One region of the Neobacillus sp. K501 genome, then DNA from elsewhere that is predicted to be linked to it. Evidence: riboswitches for the same ligand, from Rfam matches in the RefSeq annotation. Region 1 holds a riboswitch; the other holds the start of a gene.
What was found. Region 1 has a riboswitch for cyclic di-AMP ahead of ACWM35_RS10700 (TrkH family potassium uptake protein). Riboswitches for the same ligand answer to the same signal wherever they lie in the genome.
Positions count from the first base shown of each region.

Region 1 (5,494 bases):
GTGGCCTCAAATGTTCAGGATAATAATTCATCATATTCATCTCTCCTTTAGCCGTGAGTTCCCTATACTATATGTCTATGGTGCCAAAGTGCCTTTCTGTTAACCAGAGTGGCTCTGGATGTTAAATCTAGTATTGCAATTTTTTTACAAACCCTGTTAAAATTAGTGTAATATTACACTATTTGGAGTTGGTTTGGTGAATACACCACCTATAAGAAAAAAACAGTCTTTACATAAAAACCCTTGGTTTCTTGGTACAGTAGTGTGTATCTTTGTTATCGCCGTGGTTTTAAACATCCCTATTCAAAAAAGAAAATACGGCCTCTCACAGAGCAATTTGACAACCGATTATGCAGGTCTGCTGCCTGAACGGATCGAAAGAATTGTCAAAACTGGAGATCGGATTGAATTACAAAAAATTGTTAAGGAAGCCAATGAAAAGGGCCAGCATATTTCTATCGCTGGATTGCAGCATTCGCAAGGCGGTCACACGTATTACACGGATAGCATTGTATTAGATATGAAGACGTTTAATAAAGTCCTTGAAATCGATCAACAGAAAAAAACGGTAAAAGTTGATAGCGGGGCGACCTGGGAAGATGTTCAAGAAGCGGTTCAGCCTTACGGGCTCGCACTTAAAGTGACCCAGTCCCAGTCGATTTTCACGATAGGTGGATCACTCTCCGTAAATGCACATGGGCGGGATATCCGTTTTGGGCACATGGCAGGAACCGTCAAGGAAATGACCATCTTGACTCCAACAGGGGAGATCAAAACCGTTACTCGAAAAGACTCAGAAGATTGGATGAAGTATGTATTGGGTGGTTATGGATTATTCGGTGTCATTTTGGATGTCACACTTGAATTAACGGAAAATGACACTTACACCATCCATACAAAGGAAATCAAAACAAGTGAGTATGAAGCCTATTTTACTAAACTGCTGAGGGAAGAGGAGGCAGCGATGCATTATGCGAGAGTCAGTGTGGCCCCGAAATCATTTTTGAACGAAATGTATGTAATAGATTACAAGAACACTGGAAAAGAGGATCATCAAACACCGCTAAAACAAGAACATGGTGCCCGGATTGGCAAGCTGGCACTGGATATTGGCCGACAAGGCGGGGGATTGGAAGATCTTTTCTGGGAAAATCAAAAAAGGCTGATGAAGTCCCTCGAGGGAGAAGAGGTAACCCGCAATAATGTCATGCGTGGAAATTCTGCCTTTATGGAATTCACTCAACCTGGCCGGGTAGAAGTGCTGCAGGAGTTCTTCATTCCAGTCGATCGATTTGATGAATATATTCGAGACTTAAAGAAAATTCTCCCCGCAAATGATAAAGAGGAAGATTTTTTAAATTCATAACATCACCGTTCGTTATTCGGTAAAGGACGATTACACTTCTTTAAATTATGCCAATGAAGATATGTTGGGACTCGTGATTTTAATCCAACATGGTTTAAAAGATAAAGAGATTGAGGATGCGAAAGTCATGATTCAAGAGTGGACAGATTTGACTCTGAAGCACAGAGGGACCTATTATCTCCCGTATTATCCTTATCAAACAAAGGAGCAGTTTCGTACGGCTTATCCAAACTGGGAGACGTTTCTTGAAGAAAAATTAAAAAGAGATCCCAATGGTGTTTTTCGAAACATCTTTTATGAAAATTACTTTTAAGGATGGAGCCTAGGATGAAATTATTGCGTGAACGTTATGTCCCTTTGGTAGTTTCGGTCGGTCAGGTTGTGATATTTCCCTATTATATCCTTTGGTTAAAAGAAGCCTCCTTGACCTTTACTTTATTTACTTGGTTGTTTGCTGCTTTTTCTTTTAGTGCGGCCTTTGGATATCGAATCCACCAAGCTGGAAAGAAGCCTACGCAGCATTCCTCAATCGCATTTGTTTACCTTGGGATGGGTTGTGTTTATCTATTCGTAGGCAATTTAAGAACTTCATTCGAAACTTTTCCTTATATGGCTCTGCTTTTTCAGGTCTGTCTCGGATTCTTGCAAGGTTACCATCACGCCTGGCATATCGAGCAGCATACCTTTCGGTTACACGCCATCCATCACTATCTTCTTGTAGGGGTCATCATGGTAGGGCTCTCATTTATAAAAATCATCTCCCCGTTAGTCTTCATTACGGCCTTCGGGGTTATATTATTGCTTTGCGGGCTGGGATTTCTTCTTTTTGTGAAAAAGAAGGATAGCACCGATTAAAATAGGGAGAAGAAGGGATTTATATATAATTAGAATAATAAGTTGGGGGAGATTTAAGGATTTTTGCAGTATTTTATTCAGTTACTTTTAATTAATGGGTGCATTTTAAATTATTTCTTTACAAATAGGTATGATTGGGAGTAAGATTTCTTCATAAAAAATATATTATTATCGCTTAATTCCGTTTAGGAAACGGGGGAACCAACTTGGCAATAGTTAAAATCACTCATAAACTATTGTCTTGGGGTGAATCTTAAGAAAAGATGTTTTACGCATTCTTTCTTGGTAGGGTTACATTCAGATCCGAGTCCGACAGCTAACCTCGTAAGCGTTTGAAGAGACATCAATCATCGTGTTTTGGCATATTTTTTATCATGCAAAAAGTAGCCACGTAGAGATATTCTCTTCGTGGTTTTTTCCTTTTAAAATTATTTAATAAAAAAGGAGAGTCTATTTTGAAGTTGTTAAAAAGAAATGGGAATTTAATTAAATTGCATCCTGCCCAAATACTTGTTATTGGTTTCGGAAGCCTAATATTATTAGGTACGTTACTCTTTATGCTACCAATAGCCACACATGAAGAGGGACGTGGACTTAGTTTCGTTGATGCTTTATTTGAGGCGACCTCTGCGGTTTGTGTAACAGGTTTGGCGGTAGTAGATACGGGAACTACTTTTACATTATTTGGAGAAATCGTTCTGCTATGTTTGATTCAAATTGGTGGTTGGGGATTTATGACCACAGGAATATTTATGTTTATTATTCTGGGTAAAAAGATTGGACTAAAGGAACGTTTATTACTTCAAGAATCATTAAATGTTTTTTCTCTTGCGGGAGTTGTTAGCCTGGTAAAACGGATCATTTTCATCACTTTTATTGTGGAACTATTGGGTGCAGCTGTTTTAGCCATTCGTTGGTCATTTGAAATGCCGCTGACGAAAGCCATTTACTATGGAATATTCCATTCGATCTCTGCTTTTAATAATGCTGGGTTTGGTCTTGAACCGGACAATCTGAGTAAATGGGTAAGTGATCCCACTGTAAATATAATGATCACCTTCCTTTTTATAACGGGAGGTATTGGTTTTACAGTAATTCTCGATCTCTTTTTTAAAAAATCCATTCGAAAATTATCCTTACATTCAAAAGTGGCACTACTTATGACACTCATATTAAACATCTTAGGACCCTTAGTCATTTTGCTCTCAGAATTTAGCAATCCAGCTACTATTGGAAATATGCAGTTCGGAGATAAGCTATGGGCATCATACTTTCAAGGCGTTGTAACAAGGACTGCAGGCTTTAATACGATTGATATTGGGGCGATGAACCTTTCATCCCTTGTATTCATGATGGCTTTAATGTTTATTGGTGCATCTTCAGGGTCTACTGGAGGCGGTATTAAAGTCACAACTTTCGCCATCATCATTTTCGCTTTTTGGGCTGTGATTACGAATCGAAATGAAGTAAATATTTTTAAAAGGAGAATTTCGTGGGAATTGGTTAATAAATCATTATCGATTGTTGTGGCAGGGATGTTTTTTATCTTCCTCATCTTCTTCCTATTAACTTTTTCCGAAGATGCTGATATGAGTATACTTCTATTTGAAACGATTTCAGCTGCTGGTACAGTAGGTTTGTCTGCAAATTTCACTCCCGAACTATCTACTTTTGGCAGAGTTTTGATTACCATTATGATGTTTATTGGTAGGCTTGGACCTTTAACCATGGCTTTTGCGCTTTTATATAATCGAAAAGAAGCCAAGGTGAGATATGCGGAGGAAAAAATATTAATTGGCTAGGGAAAAACGAAGGAAGGGACTGCAGTGGCAGTCCCTCAACGATAACAATTGGGCTGGTCTTCAGGTGACCCAGAAAAGCTTATAGTAACGAGGGCGTAAATCCATGCAGGATTAACGGCCTTTTTGTTGAGTTATAAGTCCATAGACTCTGCCCTTCTACTCAACACCTTTAAGATCAAGCTACCATTTCGGTGGCTTTTTCTTCTTGAACTAAAGGAGTTTAGTTGAACAAGGAATTTATACTTTGTCTGTTGAATTTGTAATACTAAATAAGGTTTTTTAATATTCCTAAAGTATATTTTACGGTTAATTTATTTTCTTATTGCGGAGGGGTTTTATTGCAAACACTTTTTAGATATAACTGGATGGTAAGAGAAGACTGGTATCGTTGGTGTGAAGAGTTAAGTGAAGAAGAGCTTTTGCAAAAACGAACGGGTGGAATGGGAAGTATATTGCAAACACTTTTCCACATTGTTGACGTCGAGTGGAGTTGGATACGTATCTTACAGGGTAAAACTGACTTTCAGGAGAGTTTCGATAATTATAAAAGCTTGAACAAGGTTCGAAAATTGGACGCAGAATTTCATTTAGAAGTAGAGAACTTTGTGAACAACTGGGATGCTAGTATGGAAAATCAATTATTTTACGATACCCTGCCAGATGGAAGAATTGTAACGGATACTTGGGGTGAAGTTATGCGACATGCCATTGCTCACGAAATTCACCATATAGGACAATTATCAATTTGGGCAAGAGAATTGGGAAGAAAGCCCATTTCTGCAAACCTTATCGGTCGGGGGCTTTCCTCTTATTCGAAAAAATAATTCAAATAGATATTAATTTATTTAGTTTCTGTTCATTAACCGATGCGATGCTCTAAAGTGGCATCGCCTTTTCCATTGGCAATTTCAGGACTGTTTTGTGGAGCAAAAAGGGTTTGTGAAGTATTGTACTTAAACAAATGGGGGCGTTACTCGAAGATCTGGCTGCCAAATTGGTGGCCTTTTCTTATTGAACAAAAGGGGAGTTTAGTTGAACAATCGTCATTAGCTTTTTTTAAAAATCTGGTCATATAGTGAGTATAGACATATTGATACCAGGTAAATTGAATTTAATGCTAAGATCAATTAAGCACAAGATTATAATGAGTTGCTTTCTGAAGTGTAGGTACAAATAAAAACATTAAAACAAATTTAAACCACTTAGGTAATTGGGATTATTTAGGGTGTCTTTTAATGATGCTGCCTGTATAAACGGCAGCTTCATTACGTTATTGGTGCCTATTACTAACGGATTAATTCGACGTAGTTGGCTAGTAAAATGTCGCCCTTTGCTAGTTACAAGGCTATATTGAATAGGTAATATAATATCTGTCCCGTTAACTAGGCAGAACACTATCACAACCAAAACTAGTGAATGTGTAGATAGCTAAAGGAGGACCCATTATGAAGTCTCATACTCGTATTAAAAT
Region 1 is NZ_JBSLYA010000003.1:571,613-577,106, reverse strand. Features, by position in the region: gene ACWM35_RS10720 (hypothetical protein) at 1-34, opposite strand, end outside; gene ACWM35_RS10715 (FAD-binding oxidoreductase) at 197-1,366, shown strand; gene ACWM35_RS10710 (hypothetical protein) at 1,440-1,679, shown strand; gene ACWM35_RS10705 (hypothetical protein) at 1,694-2,221, shown strand; cyclic di-AMP (ydaO/yuaA leader) riboswitch at 2,384-2,568, shown strand; gene ACWM35_RS10700 (TrkH family potassium uptake protein) at 2,677-4,023, shown strand; gene ACWM35_RS10695 (DinB family protein) at 4,362-4,847, shown strand; gene ACWM35_RS10690 (helix-turn-helix domain-containing protein) at 5,469-5,494, shown strand, end outside.

Region 2 (5,494 bases), on a different contig from region 1:
AGGATGCTGCCAAACTTGCAGAACATCTAAGAAGTGTCATAGAAACCAACCATTTTAATGGAGTAGGAAGTATTACTGGAAGCTTTGGTGTGACTCATTCACAACCAGGTGACTCGCAAGATACTTTGTTAAACCGTGCTGACAATGGGTTATACAAGTCCAAAAAACTCGGGCGGAATAAGGTGTGTTATATAGACTAAAAAAGGCCGGTGCTCCGGCCTTTCTTAATTTTCATTTAATGTGGTAAAAAGGCAAGCTGGTAAAAGAACAAAACGGCGAAAACATATACAAGTGGATGTACCTCGCGCCAGTTTCCTTTTACGATTTTTAAAAGTGGATAGCTGATAAATCCTAGAGCAATTCCAGTTGCTATGCTTGAAGTCAGTGGCATACTTAAAATTACCAGGAAGGCAGGAAAGGCTTCATCAAGCTCATTCCAGCGGATTTTTGCAATGCTGCCCATCATCATGCTGCCAACAATAATTAGAGCAGGTGCCGTAATTGCTGATATCCCGGAAACAGCGCTGACCAGTGGGCCAAAGAAGGCAGAAAGAATGAACAAAACTGAGACAGTAAGAGAGGTTAGTCCTGTTCGACCACCAGCTGCTACCCCTGAAGTTGATTCAATGTAGGCTGTAGTTGGACTTGTCCCAAACATGGCACCGACTGCTGTGGCAACCGAATCAGATAGTAAAGCCTGACGGGCACCTGGTAATTTGCCATTCTTTATTAACCCAGCTTGGTTTGCAACTCCAATCATTGTCCCTGTTGTGTCAAAAATAGTGACTAGAATAAATGAAAACACTACTGCATACAAGCTGTGTTGAATAACATCCGTAAAAGCAGTAAAGGGATTACTGATAATCATTCCCTCAGGAAGAGAAGGGAGAGAAACGAAACCTTGATCAAAGGAAAGTTGATTTGTAAAAAAGGCAATCAGTGCGGTAATAATCATTCCCAAAAATAATGAACCATTGATTCTTAGTGCCATTAAGATAAGTGTGACGGCCAGTCCAACAATGGCAAGCCATGCAGAAGGGGCACGAAGATCTCCCAAACCAACAAGGTTGGTAGGGTGAGCTGTAATAATATGAGTAAGTCTGAGGCCGATAAACGCAATGAATAATCCAATTCCCGCAGTTATGCCATGCTTCAGGTTTTCAGGAATCGCATCAATTAATTTTTCCCGGAAAGGTGTTAATGACAATATTACAAAGATGATGCCGGCAACGAAAACAGCAGCAAAGGCTGTTTCATAGGCAATATTTTGGTGGCCACCGACGACTGAGTAGGCGAAGTAGGCGTTAAGTCCCATTCCTGGTGCAATCGCAATGGGGTAATTGGCAAACAAGGCCATCCAAAGTGTTCCGATAACGGCTGAGATGATGGTTGCCGTGAAAACTTGCTCGAATGGTACACCAGCATCTGCTAAAATAACTGGGTTTACCACGACAATGTAAACCATTGTAAAGAAGGTAGTGATACCGGCAAGCAGTTCTGTTTTTGTATTAGTATGGTTCTCTTTGAGTTTAAACATGGTTTTCCTCCAAAACACGAACGTTTTTTAATAACTTAATAATAATATTCGTTTTCTATTGTTTTTTCAAGAGGGAATTATTTTATTTATACAAAAAAAGCATCCCATAATATAGGGATGCCACAAAATAGCTTATATTATTTTTTTAAGTGATAAGGAACCGTCGTGACGACTACGTTTCTTCGATACAGCAATAAGGTGCGAATCAGGACCCCAGATTGGTTATGAAGAATATTATGCCAGCCTTTTTTAGGAATAAATTGTGGGATGACCACTGTGACTTTGTAGTTGGATTCACTCGCCTTATGTTCCACAATATCAATAAATTTCGTCAGCGGGTTAATGATACTTCTATAGTGAGAATGCAATGTCACAAGTCGTACATCCGGCTGCCACTTCTTCCATTTTTCCTCAAACTTTTGCTCCTCTTCTCGATCAAAGGCAACGTATACGGCAATAATTTGATCTGGGGAAAGGGATTTAGCATAATTTATTGTGTTTTCTACGACATGAGTAATACCAGCAACAGGTACTAGGATGACATTCCCTTCAATCGGTACAGCCGGCTCACATGTAGTAATCCGGAGTTGGTCGCCAACCGCATCATAATGCTTTTTGATCCGGTGAAAAACAAAGATAATAATTGGTAAGAAAATTAAAATCGACCATACCTGCGAGAATTTTGTTAAAAAGAACATTAATGTAACGATAAAGCTAATCAAGGCTCCCGTTGTATTGATGATAAATTTTGGAATCCAACCGGTTGGTTTTTCTCTAAGCCATTTCACCATCATTCCTGTTTGCGACAATGTAAATGGAACAAACACGCCGACTGCGTAAAGAGGAATAAGATGCTCTGTTTCTGCATGAAAAGCAAGGATCAGTAAAATCGATGAAATTCCAAGGATAATGATTCCATTTGAGTACCCTAATCGGTCCCCGCGAATAAGGAACATCCTTGGAATAAACTTATCTTTAGCAAGATTAACCGCCAGCAATGGGAAGGCAGAATATCCAGTATTAGCAGCAAGAATTAAGATTAAGGCTGTTGTTCCTTGAATAAAGAAGTACATAAAGTTTCGTCCGAAAACTTCCTCTGCAATTTGTGATACCACCGTTACCTCAGCTCTCGGCGAGATGCCATAAAAATAAGCTAACGTAACGATTCCTGAAAAAAGGATCGCAAGCAATAAGCCCATCATCATTAATGTTTTAGCGGCATTGTTAGGAGCTGGATCCTTGAAGTTAGGAATCGCATTGGATATAGCTTCAACTCCAGTTAAGGCAGAGCTTCCAGAAGCAAACGCCCTTAAAAGGATAAACAGGCTGATTCCAGCCACAGGTGTACCAATTGGTGTATGCAGTTCAGGTGTCACTTGTCCGGTAGCAATATTGTAGATACCAACACCAATTAAAATAAACAAGGCTAATACGAATAAGTATACCGGATAGGCTAATATCGAAGCTGACTCCGTTACACCTCTTAGATTTAATATTGTAATAAGAATAACAAATACTATCGCAATTTCGACATTAAAGCCATGTAAATTAGGAAAAGCGGAGGTAATTGCATCCGTACCAGCCGACACACTTACCGCAACAGTAAGGATATAGTCAACCAATAATGAGCCCCCAGCAATTAAGCCTGGATTAACTCCTAGATTACTTTTAGATACTACATAAGCTCCGCCTCCGTGTGGATAAGCAAAGATAATTTGGCGATATGACAATATTAGAGCTGTTAATAGTATCAATACACCTATTGCGATAGGGACGGAATACCAAAAGGCTGCTGCTCCTAATGTAACCAACACGATTAGTATTTGTTCAGGACCATAGGCCACTGATGATAACGCATCAGAAGAAAGAATTGCTAATGCTTTCGTTTTATTAATTTTTTGTTCCCCTAATTCATGGGATTTCAAAGGTCTTCCAATTAAAAACCTTTTAATGGCTGAAACCATTATAAATACACCGCCTGCTAGTTATGTTTGTTAGTTATGTTTCCCAAAAAAGTCTAAAAGAGATTAATTTCAGGAATAAAAAAAGTGCCTACAAGTCATCAGTAAATAGACCTGTAGACACATTATTTTTCAAGCGTCACAAGCTCCACCTTCCTTCTCATATAACGCTTACGAGGTTAGCTGTCGGATTCGGACCATTGAGTAGCCCTACCTTAAAAAGGATTCACCCCTGGATTATAAAAAATAATCCGCGTAAATGGTTCCCCCGTACCGTATGGTTTCAGCGATTTAGAAATTTGAAACTGTGATTATATTACTCCTGTATTCTCAAAAAGTAAATGAATTTTTTATGAAAGAATAAAACTTATGAAAAAGGACATGTTGATGATGTATTAAATACGAAAGGAAAATGAATATGACGAAAGAAAATCGTCCGTTATTATCTGATGAATTTTTAGATGAAATAACAGAGGAAATTAATCAACTATATGGGGAGCCCCATGAAGAACAATCGGAAGAAAAGGATTAAAGAGGAAATCATGCTCGATTTCCTCTTTTTATTTATGGTTACCATACTTCATTCAAGGTTTCTCTGAATAATTGGTTCAAACGTTCGGTTGGATTAGAAATGTCCATCTTAATTTCTTTTGCATAATCCTCTAAATGCTGTATTTCCTCATTTAAAAATTGATTGATCACGACAACCTTAGGCTCTAGGTTTAGCTCTTCTCCTGCAATTTTCCGTTCTAATAACGTTTGAATGGCCATTTTTAGATCGCCTGCTTGGAGGATATCTCCGAGCAAATCTGTAAAATCGACTGGAGGAATAGTTGAATATTTTTCAATCCATTTGGCTGCAAGAATCGGCCGGAGGACATAGAAATATTTTTTTATTTTGACTTCCTCACGTTGTAAATAGTCCCTATAGTTGCCTTTGGCCATATTTAAATAATGATAGATACACGAAGGTGGAGCAAAGATGTCGGTTGCCAATTCTTTTAATTTTTCAATCGTCGAGTATTCCTGATAATAAATAATATCCGAATGCAGCCATTCCAACAGCGGTGGGTTTGATTTGCGAAATAGCTTTAACGCCTTCGTCAATTCCCAACCGCTTACATCTAAAAGGTCATCCATCGGGATTGAAATTTTATCATGCTTCGGAACCTCAATCACATCGCGCATCTGGTCAATCGAAAGATACCAGTCCGTTTTATGGACATAAATGAATCTGACATCATAATCACTGTCTTTTGATGGGAAGCCCCAGGCTCGGCTGCCGGATTCACAGGCAAATAGAATTTTCACTTCATACTCGAGTTCAATTTGTTTAAGTACTTCTAGAATATGTTCTCTCATTGAAAAACCCCCTGTATATTCAATATCTTTATTATGGGTGAAACCAAAAAAAATTGCCCCATAAAGTTTTCTTCCTACAGGAATGTAAATGAAAACAAAATATCACGATAATCCAACATGAAACATGTTCAGATCAAGGATCTGAGAATAACGCACTAGTTATTGAATATATAAACAATAAGGGGTTATGCCTGTCGCCACAGTACATGGCGCTTGCGCAATTCTGATTAACGGGAGGTGTTGATGTTGTTATCTAGGCAATTAATCATCTATTTCTTGTTATGCTTGACATCCATTGTAATGGTAAAGGAATTTACCTTTGGTCCTGATGTATTCTCTGGTAATGGAAATCCCGTTATTCTACTTTTTCCCTTCGTGATTTTAACCTTTTCCCTCTTTGGCTTTGAATGGTTTGTAAGATTAAGGGAAGCACAATTTCAATCGAAAACTTGGGGCTTCCTCTTAACTGGTGCGCTCGTTCTCTTAATCGTATCAATTATTTTAGAAACTTTCTTTGTGAAGGAACTTGTCCAGCAATTAGGAGGAACCCCCACGAATGCCGATTCACGGATTTATCGTTATCCATGGTTAAATCAATACACCAATACGTTGTTTGTTAATGTTTATACCTTTC
Region 2 is NZ_JBSLYA010000007.1:275,628-281,121, reverse strand. Features, by position in the region: gene ACWM35_RS17175 (GGDEF domain-containing protein) at 1-200, shown strand, start outside; gene ACWM35_RS17170 (NCS2 family permease) at 236-1,537, opposite strand; gene ACWM35_RS17165 (APC family permease) at 1,675-3,501, opposite strand; cyclic di-AMP (ydaO/yuaA leader) riboswitch at 3,651-3,797, opposite strand; gene ACWM35_RS17160 (bacitracin ABC transporter ATP-binding protein) at 3,917-4,030, shown strand; gene ACWM35_RS17155 (nucleotidyltransferase domain-containing protein) at 4,069-4,860, opposite strand; gene ACWM35_RS17150 (hypothetical protein) at 5,107-5,494, shown strand, end outside.
Region 2: linked by a shared signal. The riboswitch ahead of ACWM35_RS17165 (APC family permease) and the one ahead of ACWM35_RS10700 (TrkH family potassium uptake protein) in region 1 are both predicted to bind cyclic di-AMP.